One region of the Streptomyces sp. NBC_01775 genome, then DNA from elsewhere that is predicted to be linked to it. Evidence: predicted binding sites of a transcription regulator. Region 1 holds the regulator's gene; the other holds the start of a gene.
The links. The regulator HspR, encoded in region 1, represses chaperone genes until heat shock. The targets are predictions, from matches to a motif close to TTGAGNNNNNNNNNCTCAA.

Region 1 (8,755 bases):
TGTCCGCCGGGGAGCCGACCGTCAGGCCTTCCCACCCCTCGACGTGGTCCACCCGGACCACGTCACCGTCGCGGACCTCCGCCGCGAGGATCTCCCGCGCGAGCTGGTCCCCGATGGCGGTCTGCACAAGACGGCGCAGGGGCCGCGCCCCGTACGCGGGATCGTTGCCCTCGGCGGCGAGCCAGTCGAGCGCCGCCGGGGTGACGTCGAGCGTGAGGCGGCGTTCGGACAGGCGGCGCTGGAGCGCGTCGATCTGGAGCTGGGCGATCCGCCGCAGCTCGTCGCCCGCCAGCGCTGAGAAGATGACCAGGTCGTCCAGGCGGTTGAGGAATTCCGGGCGGAAGGCCGCCCGGACGGCCGCGAGGACCTGCTCGCGCTTCTCCTCCTCCTTCTCCAGCGGGTCGATCAGATGCTGGCTGCCCAGGTTGGAGGTCAGGATCAGGATCGTGTTGCGGAAGTCGACGGTGCGGCCCTGGCCGTCGGTGAGACGGCCGTCGTCGAGGACCTGGAGAAGGACGTCGAAGACGTCGTGGTGCGCCTTTTCGACCTCGTCCAGCAGGACGACGCTGTAGGGGCGGCGGCGTACGGCCTCGGTGAGCTGGCCGCCCTCCTCGTAGCCGACGTAGCCGGGGGGCGCGCCCACGAGGCGGGCCACCGAGTGCTTCTCGCCGTACTCGCTCATGTCGATGCGGACCATCGCCCGCTCGTCGTCGAACAGGAAGTCGGCCAGCGCCTTGGCCAGCTCGGTCTTGCCGACACCGGTGGGGCCGAGGAAGAGGAAGGAGCCGGTGGGGCGGTTGGGGTCGGCGATGCCGGCACGGGTGCGGCGTACGGCGTCGGAGACGGCGCGTACTGCCTCGGTCTGGCCGATCAGCCGTTGGCCCAGCTCGTCCTCCATACGCAGCAGCTTCTGCGTCTCGCCCTCCAGCAGGCGGCCGGCGGGGATGCCGGTCCAGGAGGCGACGACGTCCGCGATGTCGTCGGAGCCGACCTCCTCCTTGACCATCTTGTCCCGCTTGTCCGCCCGGCCCGCCGCCGTAGCGGCCTCGGCCTCCTTCTTGGCCTCTTCCTCCTCCTCGGAGGCCGCCTCCAGCTCCCGCTCCACGCCGGGGATCTCGCCGTAGAGCAGCTTGGAGGCGGTGTCGAAGTCGCCGTCGCGCTGGGCGCGCTCCGCCTGACCGCGCAGTTCGTCGAGCTGTTCCTTCAGCTCACCGACGCGGTTGAGGCCCTGCTTCTCCTTCTCCCAGCGGGCCGTGAGGCCGCGCAGCTCCTCCTCCTTGTCGGCCAGCTCGCGGCGCAGCCGCTCCAGACGCTCGACGGAGGCGGGGTCGGTCTCCTTGTCCAGGGCCAGCTCCTCCATTTTGAGCCGGTCGACCGCGCGCTGGAGCTCGTCGATCTCCAGCGGGGAGGAGTCGATCTCCATCCGGAGCCGGGAGGCCGCCTCGTCCACCAGGTCGATGGCCTTGTCGGGGAGGAAGCGGGAGGTGATGTAGCGGTCGGAGAGCGCGGCGGCGGCCACCAGGGCGCTGTCGGAGATCTGCACCTTGTGGTGCGCCTCGTAGCGCCCCTTGAGGCCGCGCAGGATCGCGATGGAGTCCTCGACGGTGGGCTCGGCGACCAGCACCTGCTGGAAGCGGCGCTCCAGCGCGGGGTCCTTCTCGATCCGCTCGCGGTACTCGTCCAGCGTGGTGGCGCCGACCATCCGCAGCTCGCCCCGGGCCAGCATCGGCTTGAGCATGTTGCCCGCGTCCATGGCCGAGTCGCCGCCGGCGCCCGCGCCGACGACGGTGTGCAGCTCGTCGATGAAGGTGATGACCTGGCCGTCGCTCTCCTTGATCTCGGAGAGCACGGTCTTGAGCCGCTCCTCGAACTCACCCCGGTACTTCGCCCCGGCCACCATCGCGCTCAGGTCGAGCGCGACGATCCGCTTGTCGCGCAGCGACTCGGGCACATCGCCCTTGATCACGCGCTGGGCCAGACCCTCGACGACGGCGGTCTTGCCGACGCCGGGCTCGCCGATGAGCACGGGGTTGTTCTTCGTGCGCCGCGAGAGGACCTGCACGACGCGGCGGATCTCGTGGTCGCGGCCGATGACCGGGTCGAGCTTGCCCTCGCGGGCCGCGCCCGTCAGGTCGGTGCCGAACTTCTCCAGCGCCTTGTAGGTGCCCTCGGGATCCGCGTTGGTCACGCGCTTGCTGCCGCGCTGCTCCTGGAAGGCCACCACCAGCTTCTTGTCGCCGGCGCCCTGCTCCTTGAGGAGGTCGGCGGTGCTGCCGCCCTTCGCGGCGATCCCGATCAGCAGGTGCTCGGTGGAGACGAAGCTGTCGCCCAGTTCCTTGGCGCGCTGCGAGGCGTCCGTGATGACGGCCAGCAGATCGCGGTCGGCCTGCGGCCTGCTGACGGTCGAGCCCTGGACGGTGGGGAGCGCGGCGAGCCGGCGCTCGGCGCCCGCGCGCAGCGCGGCCTGGTCGGCGCCGGCCGCCGCGACCAGGTCCTGGATGTTCTCGTTGTCCTCACCCGTGAGCAGGGCGAGAAGCAGATGCGCCGGGGTGATGTCGGGGTGTCCCTCGGTGACCGCACGGCTGTTCGCCCCGCTGATCGCGTCCCGGCTCTTGTTGGTCAGCTCCGCGTCCACGTCCTGCGCTCCTCCTCCGATGAGTTGCCTTCTTCAGTATGCAGCAAGTTGAGCCTACTCCGCTCAAGGCCGAGTACCCCGTACAACCGTCTACGATCCCGTTTCGTTCCCGGTATCCGCATCCGTCAGCAACCCGTTCGTAAAACCCTGACGAAAACAGCCCTGAGAGCGCATCCACCGGGCGTCCCCCGGAGTCTCACCAAGGGTGCGGCCCACTCAAGGAGCCCCAGCACAGGGGCATTTGGAGCAAACACAGTGAAAATCGGCATCAACGGCATCGGCCGGGTCTCCGCGGTGATGGTCACCGCCGGAGCCGTCCTGACGGCGGGGGCCCTGACCTCCCCGGCACTCGCAGCGGCACCGCAGGCAGCCGCCGCGGCCAAGAAGCCCTCGATCGTCGCCAAGAGCGGCTTCGTGATGAACAACGGCACCGCCAAGAGCCTCTACACCAAGGCCGCCGACACCCGGCGTTCCACCGGCTCGACCACCAAGATCATGACGGCCCGGGTGGTGCTCGCCCAGAAGAACCTCAACCTCAACAGCAAGGTCAAGATCCAGAAGGCGTACAGCGACTACATCGTCCGGAACACCGCCTCCTCGGCCCGGCTGATCGTCGGGGACAAGGTCACCGTCCGTCAGCTCCTGTACGGCCTGATGCTGCCCTCCGGCTGTGACGCGGCCTACGCGCTGGCCGACAAGTTCGGCAGCGGCTCCACCCGGGCCAAGCGGGTGAAGTCCTTCATCGGCAAGATGAACTCCACCGCCAAGAGCCTGGGCCTGAAGAACACGCACTTCGACTCGTTCGACGGCATCGGCCACGGCAAGAACTACTCGACCGCGCGGGACCTGACCAAGCTCGCCAGCAGCGCGATGAAGAACTCCACCTTCCGCTCGATCGTGAAGACCCGCTCGACCAAGCAGAAGACCGTCACCAAGAGCGGCGGCCACCGGACCATGTCCTGGTCCAACACGAACAACCTGCTGGGCAGCTACTCGGGCGCCATCGGCGTCAAGACCGGCTCGGGCCCCGAGGCCAAGTACTGCCTGGTGTTCGCCGCCACCCGCGGCGGCAAGACGGTCATCGGCACCGTCCTCACCTCCTCCTCCGTCGCCAAGCGCACGGCGGACGCGAAGAAGCTCCTGAACTACGGCTTCTCGAAGTGACCTCCTGGCGCCCCGGGCCCCGGGCTCACTCCCTGGGCCTGGGGCGCCAGACCACCAGCGCGCCCGACTGGTGCACGTCGTCGTACGGCACCAGGTCGCGCCGGTAGGAGGCGTGCACCTGCGCCTCGCGCTGCTGCATCGCCGCGGCGGCGCCCTCCACGGCGGCCGACAGCTCGGCGACCCGCGCCTTGAGCGCGCTCACCTGCTGCTCCAGCTCGATGATCCGCTTGATCCCCGCCAGGTTGATGCCCTCGTCCTGGCTGAGCCGCTGCACCTCGCGCAGCAGCTCGATGTCGCGCGCCGAGTAGCGCCGGCCGCGTCCGGGCGTGCGGTCCGGCGACACCAGGCCGAGACGGTCGTACTGCCGGAGCGTCTGCGGATGCAGGCCCGACAGCTGAGCGGCGACCGAGATGACGTAGACCGGAGATTCCTCGGTCAGCTCGTACGAAGCCGCATACCCTCTTCTGCGTCCGTCCCGGCCATCCACTTCAGTCTCCCTTCGCTGCCTTGAACAACGCAGCGCGCGGGTCCTCTCCCGCTGTCGCGTCCCGATAGGACTCCAGGGAATCCTTCGCCTTCTCACTCAGATCCTTGGGCACCGACACCTCCACTGTCACCAGCAGATCGCCGCGTGTCCCGTCCTTGCGGACCGCGCCCTTGCCCCTGGCCCGCATCGTGCGACCCGAGGGGATGCCGGGCGGGAGCTTCAGGGTGACGGGCGGGCCGCCCAGCGTGGGGACCTTCACCTCGCCGCCGAGGGCCGCCTCCGGGAAGGTGACCGGCACGGTGACGGTGAGGTTGTCCCCCTTACGGCCGAAGACCGGGTGCCTGTCGACGTGCACGACGACGTACAGGTCACCGCCTGGCCCGCCCCGCTCGCCCGGTGCGCCCTTGCCGCGCAGCCGGATGCGCTGGCCGTCGCTGACGCCCGCCGGGATGCGCACCTGCATCGTGCGCGAGCTGGTGGCGCGGCCCGAGCCCTTGCAGGTCTCGCAGGGGTCCTGCGCGATGAGGCCGCGGCCCCGGCAGTCCACGCACGGGTCGGTCAGCGAGAAGCCGCCGCCCCCGCCACGGGAGACCTGCCCGGTGCCCACACAGGTGGGGCACACCCGCGGGGTGCCGTTCTTGTCGCCCGTGCCCGCGCACTCCTTGCACGCGGCGCTGCTGGACATCCGCAGCGGGACCGTGGCCCCGTCCACCGCCTCGGTGAAGCTGAGCGTCACCTCGGATTCGATGTCCTGGCCGCGCCTCGGCTGGGTGCGGGTGCTGCCGCCGCCGCGGTTGAAGAGCCCGCCGAAGACATCGCCGAGCCCGCCGCCGAAGCCGCCGGCGGGACCGCCCGCGCCCCCGCCGCCCTGGCCGCCGCCGAACAGGTCGCCCAGGTCGAAGTTGAACGTTCCTCCGCCGGGGCCGCCCGCGCCCCCGGCCCCGCCGGGCCGGAAGCCGCCGCTGCCGAAGAGGGTGCGCGCCTCGTCGTACTCCTTGCGGCGCTTGGCGTCACCGAGGACGTCGTACGCCTCGGAGGCGTCCTTGAAGCGCTCTTCGGCCTTGGGGTCGCCTGCGTTGGCGTCCGGGTGGTTCTCCCGGGCGAGCTTGCGGTACGCCTTCTTGATCTCGGCTTCGGTGGCGTCCTTGGGGACGCCGAGGACCTTGTAGTAGTCCTTCTCGATGAAGTCCTTGGTACTCATCCTCGACGTCCCTCCTCCCGTCCGCGGTCAGCCCTCGTCCGGGCCACCGTTCTCCTCTTCCGGCGAGCCTGCGGCGTCGCCGCCCTCACCCTTGGTGCCGGGCTGCGGCTCGGCCACACCGACCCGCGCGGGGCGGATGGTCCGCTCGCCGATGCGGTACCCCGGCTGGAGGATCTGCACGCACGTCGTCTCCGTGACATCCGGGGAGTAGGAGTGCATCAGCGCCTCGTGGACCGTCGGGTCGAAGGGCTCGCCCTCCTTGCCGAACTGCATCAGACCCATCTTGGCCGCGACCATCTCCAGCGACTCGGCCACCGACTTGAAGCCGCCGACCAGCTCACCGTGATCACGCGCACGGCCGATGTCGTCCAGCACCGGCAGCAGCTCCGTCAGCAGGTTCGCGACGGCGATCTCCTTGACCGTGGCGCGGTCCCGCTCGACCCTGCGGCGGTAGTTCTGGAACTCCGCCTGGAGCCGCTGGAGGTCCTGCGTGCGCTCGTGGAGCGCGGTGCGCGTCTGGTCCAGCTCGGCGGTGCGGGCCACGTCGCCCTCGCCCGCCTCGCCGTCCGGGGCCGTGCCGTCGGCGGCTGCGCTGTCGACGATGTCGCTGCTGCCGTTGCTCTCGTTCATGTCCCGCGCCGCGTCCAGGTCTTGTTCGGAGTGGGGAGCCTGTTCGGAGTGCTGGGCGTCCCCGGCCGACTGCCCCGGGGCCGCCGCCTCCTTACCGGAGGCGGCGGTCTGTGCGGGGCCGGTGTCGGCGGGGACGTCGGGCTCCTTCGCGAAGCCCGGTGTCTCCTCCGTCACGCCGCACCGTCCTTGGGCTTCTGCTGGTCGTCGTCGACGATCTCGGCGTCGACGACGTCCTCGTCGCCGCCCTCGGGCTTGGCGCCGCCCGGCGCGTCGGCGCCGGCCTCGGCACCGCCGGCCGCCTGGTTCTGCTGCGCCTCGGCGTAGAGGGCCTGGCCCAGCTTCTGGCTGGTGGCGGCGACCTTCTCGGACGACTCGCGGATGGCCGCGGTGTCCTCGCCCTTCAGCTTCTCCTTGAGGTCCTCAAGGGCGGTCTCGACCTCCGACTTGGTGTCGGCCGGGACCTTCTCCTCGTTGTCCTTGAGGAACTTCTCGGTGGTGTAGACGAGCTGTTCGGCCTGGTTGCGGGTCTCGGCGGACTCGCGGCGCTTGGCGTCGTCGTCGGCGTACTGCTCGGCCTCGCGCATCATGCGCTCGATGTCGTCCTTGGGCAGGCTGGAGCCGCCCGTGACCTGCATCTTCTGTTCCTTGCCCGTGCCCAGGTCCTTCGCGGACACGTGCATGATGCCGTTCGCGTCGATGTCGAAGGTGACCTCGATCTGCGGCACGTTGCGCGGCGCAGGCGGCAGCCCCGTCAGCTCGAACATGCCCAGCTTCTTGTTGTACGCCGCGATCTCCCGCTCACCCTGGAAGACCTGGATCTGCACCGACGGCTGGTTGTCCTCCGCCGTCGTGAACGTCTCCGAACGCTTCGTCGGAATCGTCGTGTTCCGCTCGATCAGCTTCGTCATGATCCCGCCCTTGGTCTCGATACCAAGCGACAGCGGAGTGACGTCCAGCAGCAGGACGTCCTTGACCTCGCCCTTGAGGACACCGGCCTGGAGGCTGGCACCGATGGCCACGACCTCGTCCGGGTTCACACCCTTGTTGGCGTCCTTGCCGCCGGTCAGCTCCTTGACCAGCTCGGCGACGGCGGGCATACGGGTCGAGCCACCGACGAGAACGACGTGGTCGATCTCGGAGAGCTGGATGCCCGCGTCCTTCATGACGTTGTGGAACGGCGTCTTGGTGCGCTCCAGCAGGTCCTGGGTGAGCTGCTGGAACTGAGCGCGCGTCAGCTTCTCGTCCAGGTGCAGCGGGCCCTCGGCGGACGCCGTGATGTAGGGCAGGTTGATCGTCGTCTCGGTGGACGAGGACAGCTCGATCTTCGCCTTCTCCGCGGCCTCGCGGAGACGCTGGAGAGCCATCTTGTCCTTGCCCAGGTCCACGCCGTGGCCGGACTGGAACTGCTTGACCAGGTAGTCGACGACGCGCTGGTCCCAGTCGTCACCACCGAGGTGGTTGTCGCCGTTGGTCGCCTTCACCTCGACGACGCCGTCGCCGATCTCCAGCAGCGAGACGTCGAAGGTGCCGCCACCGAGGTCGAAGACCAGGATCGTCTGGTCTTCCTTCTCCAGGCCGTAGGCCAGCGCGGCGGCGGTCGGCTCGTTGACGATCCGCAGCACGTTGAGGCCCGCGATCTCGCCGGCCTCCTTGGTGGCCTGGCGCTCGGCGTCGTTGAAGTACGCCGGGACGGTCACGACGGCGTCGGCGACCTTCTCGCCCAGGTACGACTCCGCGTCCCGCTTCAGCTTCTGCAGGATGAAGGCGCTCATCTGCTGCGGGTTGAAGTCCTTGCCGTCCAGGTTGACCTTCCAGTCGGTGCCCATGTGGCGCTTGACCGACCGGATCGTCCTGTCCACGTTGGTGACCGCCTGACGCTTGGCCACCTCGCCGACGAGCACTTCGCCGTTCTTCGCGAAGGCCACGACGGACGGCGTGGTCCTGGCGCCCTCGGCGTTGGTGATGACGGTGGGCTCACCGCCTTCGAGAACACTGACGACGGAGTTCGTCGTACCCAGGTCGATGCCGACCGCACGAGCCATTTCGTTTTCCTCCAGCTATGTCTCTTGAGTGAGGCTGACTCAAGAGTGCATCACCTTCGCCGCCGCGTCAAAAAGCATGAGTGGAAGAGACTCAATCTGGCTGCTCGCCCCCTGCGCAGGGCGCCCGGACGGGCCGCCGGCAGCCCGTCCGAGGGGGCACTTCCCGGCCGAAGACCGGGGGAGACCGAGGGCCGGGGCGACGCAAATCACCGGCAGGGGCGGGTGCAGGCGCTCACGGCTAGTGGGTAGTCTCGTACGAACTGGATAAGTTACTGCTTAGTACACGACCTCCCCAGCCTCCGGCCAGGTGGTACCCCCACTCCGAGGAGCCGTTATGCAACTCGCCGCGATCGTCATCACGCTGGTACTCACAGCGGTCGGCGTGGCGCTTTTCGCCCGCGCCATCGCGCAGATCTACCGCTTCGTGAAGCTCGGTCAGCCGCTCCCCGCGGGCACGCGCAAGGACAGTCCCCAGCAGCGCACGGCCACCCTGATCAAGGAGTTCCTCGGGCATACGAGGATGAACAGGTGGGGCGTCGTCGGCGCCGCCCACTGGTTCGTGGCGATCGGCTTCCTCACGCTGCCACCGACGATCA
Region 2 (8,755 bases), 1.4 Mb from region 1:
CGGCGCCTTCGGCAACACCAACCCCCTGTGGATCGCCCGCTACGCCTCCTCGCCGGGCACGCTCCCGGCCGGCTGGGGCTTCTACACCTTCTGGCAGTACACCTCCACCGGCCCGACCGTGGGGGATCACAACTACTTCAACGGAGCGATCGACCGCCTGAAGGCGCTGGCCAACGGCTGAAACAGCCACCACCCCCGGCCGGGGGCGTGGGGGTCGCCCCCCACACGACAACAGCAACGGAGCGATCGACCGCCTGAAGGCCCTGACCAACGGCTGAAACAGCCACCACCCCCGGCCGGGGGCGTGGGGGTCGCCCCCCACACGACAACAGCAACGGAGCGATCGACCGCCTGAAGGCCCTGGCCAACGGCTGAAACAGCCTGACGGCCACTCGCCAACGGCTGCCGCTGTCGCACGAGTGGCCCCCGCCCTGGAGGCGGGGGCCACTCTCTGTGCGCCGGGCGCGTCCGTCACGCCGCGACCGGCGTCTCCCGGGCGGGGGTCTGCGCGGGGGTCAGCGCCAGCTCCAGGACCTGGCGGACGTCGGAGACGGGGTGGACGTCGAGGCCGTCCAGCACCTCCGCGGGGACGTCGTCCAGGTCGGGCTCGTTCCGCTTGGGGATGATCACGGTGGTCACCCCGGCGCGGTGAGCCGCCAGCAGCTTCTGCTTGACGCCGCCGATGGGCAGCACCCGCCCTGTCAGTGAGACCTCGCCGGTCATCGCCACCTCGGGCCGCACCTGACGCCCGCTCAGCAGCGAGGCCAGCGCGGTGGTCATGGTGACACCGGCGCTCGGTCCGTCCTTTGGTACGGCGCCCGCGGGAACGTGCAGGTGGATGCCGCGTTCCTTCAGGTCGCCGACGGGCAGCTCGACCTCGGCGCCGCGCGAGCGCAGGTAGGAGAGCGCGATGTGCGCGGACTCCTTCATCACGTCGCCGAGCTGTCCGGTCAGGGTCAGCCCCGAGGCTCCCGTCTCGGGGTCGGACAGCGACGCCTCGACGAAGAGCACGTCGCCGCCCGCGCCCGTGACGGCCAGGCCGGTGGCCACGCCCGGCACCGCGGTGCGGCGCTCGGCCGGGTCCTGTGCGGACTCGGGGGTGTGGTGCGGGCGGCCGATGAGCTCGCGCAGCTCTTCGGTGCCGACGGTGTAGGGCAGCTCCAGCTCGCCGAGCTGCTGCTTGGCCGCGACCTTGCGCAGCACCCGTTGGACGGCGCGCTCCAGGCTCCGTACGCCCGCCTCGCGGGTGTACTCGGCGGCCAGCTTGCGCAGGGCCTCCTCCTCGAAGGTCACCTCGCCGCTCTCCAGCCCCGCGCGCTCCAGCTGACGGGGCAGCAGGTGGTCGCGGGCGATGGTGATCTTCTCGGGCTCGGTGTACCCGTCGAGCTGGACGACCTCCATACGGTCGAGCAGCGGCTGCGGGATGGACTCCAGGACGTTGGCGGTCGCGAGGAACACCACGTCGGACAGGTCGAGCTCGACCTCCAGGTAGTGGTCGCGGAACGTGTGGTTCTGGGCCGGGTCCAGGACCTCCAGCAGCGCGGCGGCCGGGTCGCCCCGGAAGTCGGAGCCGACCTTGTCGACCTCGTCCAGCAGGACGACCGGGTTCATGGAGCCGGCCTCCTTGATGGCGCGGACGACGCGGCCGGGCAGCGCCCCGACGTAGGTGCGCCGGTGGCCGCGGATCTCGGCCTCGTCGCGGACGCCGCCGAGCGCGACGCGGACGAACTTGCGGCCCATCGCGCGGGCGACGGACTCGCCCAGCGAGGTCTTGCCGACGCCGGGCGGGCCGGTCAGCGCGAGCACCGCTCCCCCGCGCCGCCCTCCGACGACGCCGAGGCCGCGCTCCTCGCGCCTCTTGCGGACGGCGAGGTATTCGGTGATGCGCTCCTTGACGTCCTGAAGGCCTGCGTGGTCCTCGTCCAGGACGGCCTGGGCGCCGCTGATGTCGTACGCGTCCTCCGTGCGCTCGTTCCAGGGCAGCTCCAGGACGGTGTCGAGCCAGGTGCGGATCCAGCTGCCCTCGGGGGACTGGTCGCTGGAGCGCTCCAGCTTGTCGACCTCCTTGAGGGCCGCCTTGCGGACCTCCTCGGGCAGGTCGGCGGCCTCGACGCGGGCGCGGTAGTCCTCGCCCTCGTCCTCGGGGTCGCCGTTCAGCTCGGCCAGCTCCTTGCGGACGGCCTCCAGCTGACGGCGCAGCAGGAACTCGCGCTGCTGCTTGTCGACGCCCTCCTGGACGTCCTTGGCGATGGACTCGGCGACGTCCTGCTCGGCGAGGTGCTCACGCAGCGCCTCGGTGGCGGCCTTGAGCCGCTCGACGGGGTCGGTGGTGCGCAGCAGCGCCAGCTTCTGTTCGGTGCTCAGGAACGGGGAGTATCCGGCGTTGTCCGCGAGCTGGGAGACGCCGTCGATCTGCTGCACCCGGTCCACGACCTGCCATGCGCCGCGCTTGCGGAGCCAGTCGGTGATGAGCGCCTTGTACTCCTTCATCAGCTCGCTCACCGCGCCGGGCAGGGGGTCTGGCACGCTCTCCTCGACCTCGGTGCCCTCCACCCACAGCGCGGCGCCCGGGCCCGTCGTACCGGCGCCGATCCGGACGCGGCGTACACCGCGGATCAGCGCACCGGGGTCACCGTCGGCGAGCCTGCCGACCTGCTCGACCCGGCCGAGCACGCCGATGCCGGGGTACTGCCCCTCCACCCGGGGAACAAGCAGCACCCGTGGCTTGTCTCCCTGGGGTGCGGCGGCCTGCGCGGCCTCCACAGCCGCACGTACGTCGCTCTCCGAGAGATCCAGCGGCACCACCATTCCCGGCAGAACGACGCCGTCGCTCTCGGCATCCAGGGGCAGCACGGGCAAGGTGAGCGGGGTGGACTCGGTAGCCATGATCTCTCCCTCTGCAAGCAACTTGAGTAATACCCACTCAATGCTTGTGAGGGCGAGGATGTTCCCCCGATTCCGGGATGAGGCGTTCGCCGTGAGCGATCAGCGATCAGCTGTCCTTCGCAGGTGCACCTTGCGAGGTCCGGTTCAACATTGCGAGGGGTCTCGCATGCCCCGGGCTGCTCCGCCCGGCGGCAGGACGGGGCGGCGATGGTGGTCGGCTGCCGTCCGACCGATCGACGTCACTCGTTGTGGAGCACGTACGACCAGGCGGGCTGCTCACTGCCCGGCTCGTCGACTTCGGCCAGCGATCCCAGGACCCAATAGGTGATCTGTCCTCGCTCGGAATTGGCCGGGGGCAGAATACTGCGCGTACGCAGCCCGGTGACCCACAGTGCGACCATGGTGAGGAAATCTTCGAGGCTGTGCGCGGCGGGAAGGCCGGCGAGGTGGTCCTGGCGCGGCTTCGTGGGAACGCGCAGGACGTGTCCGGTGGACCCGTCGACGACGAGCTTGCCGCCCATCCACTTGCCGATCTGGAAGAAGGGCCCGCTTTCCGGGACAGGCTCGATTCCCTCGGGCCAGGAGGGCAGTTCGTCGAGAATGCCGATCTCCCAGTCGCCGAACGGGAAAAGCCCCATGGCTCCTTCGCGCAGGTATGGCAGCCCGAATTCCAGGAGAAGTTCGCGGGTCGCCGCATGGGTGAGCCGATCCGGGAAATCCTCGACCTCGATGGGATAGATCGCGTCCTCGCCGAACAGGGTGATGACGTCCTCGTGACTCGGGGCCGGCGCGTCGCTCGGACTGCTCGCGCCCGCGTCCGTGTAATCCCAGCTCAGGGGCTGCTGCCGGGCACCGAAGTCGGAGATGTCCACACCGTCAGCAGGCCGGATGGCGAGCAGTCCCAAGCCGCCCCCGAAAACGACGACTTCATCCACGGCCAATGGGGCGCAAGGCAGTACAACAGCCTGCTCGCTTCGCCGGGGGGACGACGAGCCGAACAGTTCCCGGGCGAGAGCGGGCGAAGCGGAGCCGTCCGTGGGTGACGCGGGCCAGGTGAGATCCGCACGATGCTCCTGCGGAATCTCGTCGTTTTCCATGGAGACAAAAAGGCCACTTGGCCACCGAGCCCACCCTCACGCCACCATGCGCCGACGCGACCGGCGACCTCTTCCTCGGGGATTCCGGGGGTGCCGGTGGTTGGCTCGGGCATGATCCCCCTCAGTTGCGCGATGACTCCTCGACCCTGTGCGTGGCTGCGTGCGAATGGCCTGGCCTATTTGCGCATGGCCTGGCTATTGCTGTCGCATGACCCGGGCAGGCGGTGTCGCCCGCAGAAGTGGGCGGTGGCGGTCTCAGGCCGGGGCGGTCGCGACGCGGCACAGCACCACGATCCAGTCGTCCTCGCTCGGCCAACCCGTCAAGTCGGCGAGCTGCCACGTCTCGTCGCCCACGGGGAAGTTCTCACCAACGCGGAGGATGTGAGTCTGCTCCTCGGTGGCGAAGGTCACGAGCCGAACCCTGACCGCGGCGTCGGACTCCCTGTAGATGTCGTTCACTGAGAAGCTGGCGTGCTCAAGATTTCGCTGAATTCCGTGCCAGAGGTGAATCGTGTCAGCACTCACTTCTCATGCTCCAAAGATGCGCACTGGTTGCTGCGGTATTTCATGAATTCCTTGATGGTCAGCGGCTGGGGACGCCTCGAGTTGCGCGGACTGCGCAACTGAATCAGGCCCTTGTCGTCGACCGAGACGATCTCGTAGGCGTGGGAACTCAGGAGGTCCGTCTCGATCTTGTTCTCCGCACCAGTGCCCCTGGGAGGGTGCCGACAACGACCGGTCTGCTGGCATTCCGTGAGCTCCCGCAGGTGGGCCGGGAGTTGCTTTCCCGGGCTGCGGCCGTGCGTATCGTACTGCGTCGGGAATTCGTGACGGACGCGGAATGGGCGGGCGTCCGGCCGCTGCTGCCGATGCCGGCCTGGCTCCAGGGACATGGCAGACGCGCCGTTTCCTCCTCCGCCCCGGTCACGGCCGTCGTCTCTGCCGATGAGGCGGCCAACGCCTCGGACAGCTCCTACCAGTCGATCCCCTCCCCCAAGGGGATCGACTGATCGGCCGAGGACGGCGGAGTGCGGACAGGCCGTAGCGGACGGACAGCAGCGGCCGGGCGAGTGGGCCTGGCCGCTACAGCGCCAGCAGCGCCCGAACCGGTATCCGGGGGTCCGAGAGGGGGCGGACGGCCATGCGGAGCAGGGCCAGCGGGTTGTCGTCGCCCGCGATGCGGTTGGCGCTCAGTTCGCCGCAGGTGTGGCAGAGGTGGATCAGCATCCACTCCCCGTCGTCCCGCGCCGACAGGCACAGCGCGGCCATCCGCCCCCGGCACCCGGCCGCCCTGTCGCCGGGCACCCGCCGGTCGACGTGGAGGCTGGTCAAACAGTGCGGGCAGTGGTTGCGGTGGGCGGTGCCCGGCGCCGCCATGGGAACGTCCAGCCGGCAGCCCGCACAGCGGAACGCGTCGCCCCGCTCGCCGGGCAGCGCGTGCGCGGGCTCCTTGCGCCGCTGGGGGCGTGCGGTACGGGTGTGACGTCTGGCCATGTCACACCTCCCCGAACACTTCGAGCGGGAAGGGCGGCTGGGCAAGCGGACGCACGGCCATCCTCATCAGGATGAGGTGGTTGTCGTCCGGCGAGACGGGACTGGAGGTCAGCTCGTCGCAGCGGGTGCAGCGGTGGATGACCCTCCAGTCGCCGCCGCGCAGCACGGCGATGGCGATCGGACTCATCCGCGAACGGCAGTCCGAGAGCCCGCCCTCGACGTGGTCGGTGACGTGCTGGGAGTACAGACAGCTGGGACAGTGGTGACGCAACTCGCCGTCGGGCCCGAACTGAGTGACAGTCAGGCCGCAGCGTACGCAGGTGAAGGTGTTGGTCCGCAGGGACGCCGACGCCATGGAGGCGGGGCGTGCGGAACCGGAGTCGCTGGTGGACACCGGAGGTCTCCTTGCTGGGAGTGGTTTCTCAGGGCAGCAAGGGAGCGCCGAGCGGTCCTCGGTCGGATTCTGGCTCAGGCACCACGCGGGTCGGGGACATCACGCGGGGCGTGGAGCTGAAGAGGCGCGCTCGGCGCTTGCGGGAACATCAACACCGACTTCCAGGGTGCGGGCACCCGGTACGAGGTGGACGAGACGCCGGAACCGTAGCAGCGGGCCGGTCCGCTGAGCGAAGGAATTTCCGCCCGCACCGCGCCGTCGCGGGGGCCGGAAGCGGGCCCCAAGTCGATTGCCCCGCCGCCCGCCTCCGGCCGAGGATGGCCGCATGCTCGACCACACGCATCAGCCGGACCGGTCCTCTCAGCCCTACCGCTCCTCACTCCAGCCGGTGCCCGACGAGCCCGTGCTGCTCGACCGCCGGGAGGGCCCGTACGGCGAGGTGGTGCTGCGCCGACGGGGCGAGCACCACGAGATCATCGCCAACGGGTGCTTCCTGATGGACACCTCCGACGGCCGCTCCGAGCGGCTGCTCGTACGGGCCGCGCTGGCTGAGCTGGACGGGCGGGAGCGCCCGCATGTGCTGATCGGCGGCCTCGGCGTCGGCTTCTCGCTCGCCGAGGCGACGGCCGAGCCACGCTGGGGCCGCATCACCGTGGTCGAGCGCGAGCCCGCCGTCCTCGACTGGCACCGCGAGGGCCCGCTGGCCGCCGTCTCGCGCGACGCGCTCGCCGACGGGCGCACCGAGCTGGTGGAGGCCGACCTCGTCGCCCACGTACGAGAAGCTTCCGGCACAGGGTGCCGTTTCGACGCGCTGTGCCTGGACATCGACAACGGTCCGGACTGGACGGTCACAGAGGACAACACCGGCCTCTACTCCCCCGAGGGGCTCGCCGCGTGTCTTCGGGCCCTCACTCCGGGTGGTGTGCTGGCCGTCTGGTCGGCCCAGCCGTCGTCCACATTCGAAGGTTCCCTGTGGAATGCGGGGTTCTGCCGTGTTCGGACCGATGAGATCCCCGTCGCCCGAGGCGTCCCCGACGTGGTCCACTTCGCAGCACGACCGGCGTAGCCTAGGCCTGTAGCAGGCCCTTACGCTGCATTCCGAAGAAGTCGGAAAGAGCCACAGGGCGGGGTCGCATGGACCAGAAGAACACCACTCAGACACCTGGCGGAGCAGCCGCCGCGACCACCCCCGGCGCCCAGCGGCGCATCCTGGTCGTGGAGGACGACCCGACCATCGTGGACGCCATCGCCCGACGGCTGCGTGCGGAGGGCTTCCAGGTGCAGACGGCCGGTGACGGTCCCGCCGCCGTGGACACCGCCGAGGCCTGGCAGCCCGACCTGCTCGTGCTGGACATCATGCTCCCCGGCTTCGACGGCCTGGAGGTCTGCCGCCGCGTCCAGGCACAGCGCCCCGTTCCGGTGCTGATGCTGACCGCGCGGGACGACGAGACGGACATGCTGGTCGGCCTGGGAGTCGGCGCGGACGACTACATGACCAAGCCGTTCTCCATGCGCGAGGTGGCGGCCCGCGTGCACGTCCTGCTGCGCAGGGTCGAGCGCGCGACGCTGGCGGCACACACGCCCCGCAGCGGGATACTCAGGCTCGGGGAACTGGAGATCGATCACGCCCAGCGCCGGGTGCGGGTGACCGGCGAGGACGTGCACCTGACCCCGACGGAGTTCGATCTGCTGGTGTGCCTGGCGCACTCCCCCCGCGCCGTCCTCTCGCGCGAGCAGCTGCTGGCCGAGGTGTGGGACTGGGCCGACGCGTCGGGCACCCGCACGGTCGACAGCCACATCAAGGCCCTGCGCCGCAAGATCGGCGCCGAGCGCATCCGCACCGTCCACGGCGTGGGATACGCGCTGGAGACCCCGGCTCCGGGCGGCGCCGCCGCGCCGGTGACGGGTGCCGCCGCCGAGGGTTCCTGAGAACGCGGGCGGACGGCACGAGGTGTCCATTTCCGAGGGCCGCTGGCAGCGCGCCGCGACCCGGCTGTGCAGCAACGCGTGGGACCGCCTGTGGGAGGGCCTGCGCCCGCTGGATCCCTACCGTTCCGTGAAGGCGGCGCTCGGCGCGCTGGTGATCGTCTCCGTGGTGATCACCACGCTGCTGGCGCTGTTCGCCGTGCAGTCGGCGACCGAGCTGCGGGTCATCACGATCATCTCGATCGTCGCCTCACTGCTGATCACCCAGTTCGTGGCGCAGTCGCTGACGGCGCCGCTGGATGAGATGACGGACGCCGCGAAGGCGATGGCACACGGTGACTACTCGCGGCGGGTGCGCGGCGGGCGGCGGGACGAGTTCGGGGAGCTGGCGGAGAACTTCAACCGGATGGCCGCCGACCTGGAGGCCGTCGACCAGCACCGCAAGGAGCTGGTCGCCAACGTCTCGCACGAGCTGCGCACCCCGATAGCGGCGCTGCGGGCGGTGCTGGAGAACGTCGTGGACGGCGTCTCGGACGCCGACCCGGAGACGATGCGCACCGCGCTGTCGCAGACCGAGCGGCTGGGCCGGCTGGTGGCCCACCTGCTGGACCTCTCCCGGCTGGACAACGGCGTGGTGCCGCTCCACTCGCGCCGCTTCGAGGTGTGGCCGTACCTGGCGGGCGTGCTCAAGGAAGCCAACATGAGCAAGGGCTCCGGGCACGCCCGCAAGGACGTCCACCTGCACCTGGACGTCTCCCCGCCGGAGCTGACCGCCTACGCCGACCCCGAACGGCTGCACCAGGTGGTGGCCAATTTGATCGACAACGCGGTCAAGCACAGCCCGCCGCACGGCCGCGTCACGGTCCGGGCCAGACCCGGCGAGCCGGCCGTCGGCGAGGGCAGCATGGAGGTCGAGGTCCTCGACGAGGGGCCCGGCATCCCCGAATCCGAGCGCCAC

Region 2: the regulator HspR is predicted to act here: its motif matches at 2,909-2,927, upstream of lon (endopeptidase La).

Annotation. Positions count from the first base shown of each region.
Region 1 covers NZ_CP109104.1:4,520,211-4,528,965, forward strand. The annotation lists gene clpB (ATP-dependent chaperone ClpB) at 1-2,635, opposite strand, end outside; gene OHB04_RS20170 (D-alanyl-D-alanine carboxypeptidase family protein) at 2,891-3,799, shown strand; gene OHB04_RS20175 (heat shock protein transcriptional repressor HspR) at 3,825-4,286, opposite strand; gene dnaJ (molecular chaperone DnaJ) at 4,288-5,487, opposite strand; gene grpE (nucleotide exchange factor GrpE) at 5,515-6,291, opposite strand; gene dnaK (molecular chaperone DnaK) at 6,288-8,159, opposite strand; gene OHB04_RS20195 ((Fe-S)-binding protein) at 8,494-8,755, shown strand, end outside.
Region 2 covers NZ_CP109104.1:3,099,816-3,108,570, forward strand. The annotation lists gene OHB04_RS13795 (lysozyme) at 1-181, shown strand, start outside; gene lon (endopeptidase La) at 472-2,886, opposite strand; gene OHB04_RS13805 (SUKH-4 family immunity protein) at 3,126-3,983, opposite strand; gene OHB04_RS13810 (DUF6406 domain-containing protein) at 4,239-4,508, opposite strand; gene OHB04_RS13815 (hypothetical protein) at 4,784-4,993, shown strand; gene OHB04_RS13820 (RNHCP domain-containing protein) at 5,067-5,477, opposite strand; gene OHB04_RS13825 (RNHCP domain-containing protein) at 5,479-5,832, opposite strand; gene OHB04_RS13830 (spermidine synthase) at 6,197-6,937, shown strand; gene OHB04_RS13835 (response regulator transcription factor) at 7,006-7,800, shown strand; gene OHB04_RS13840 (sensor histidine kinase) at 7,829-8,755, shown strand, end outside.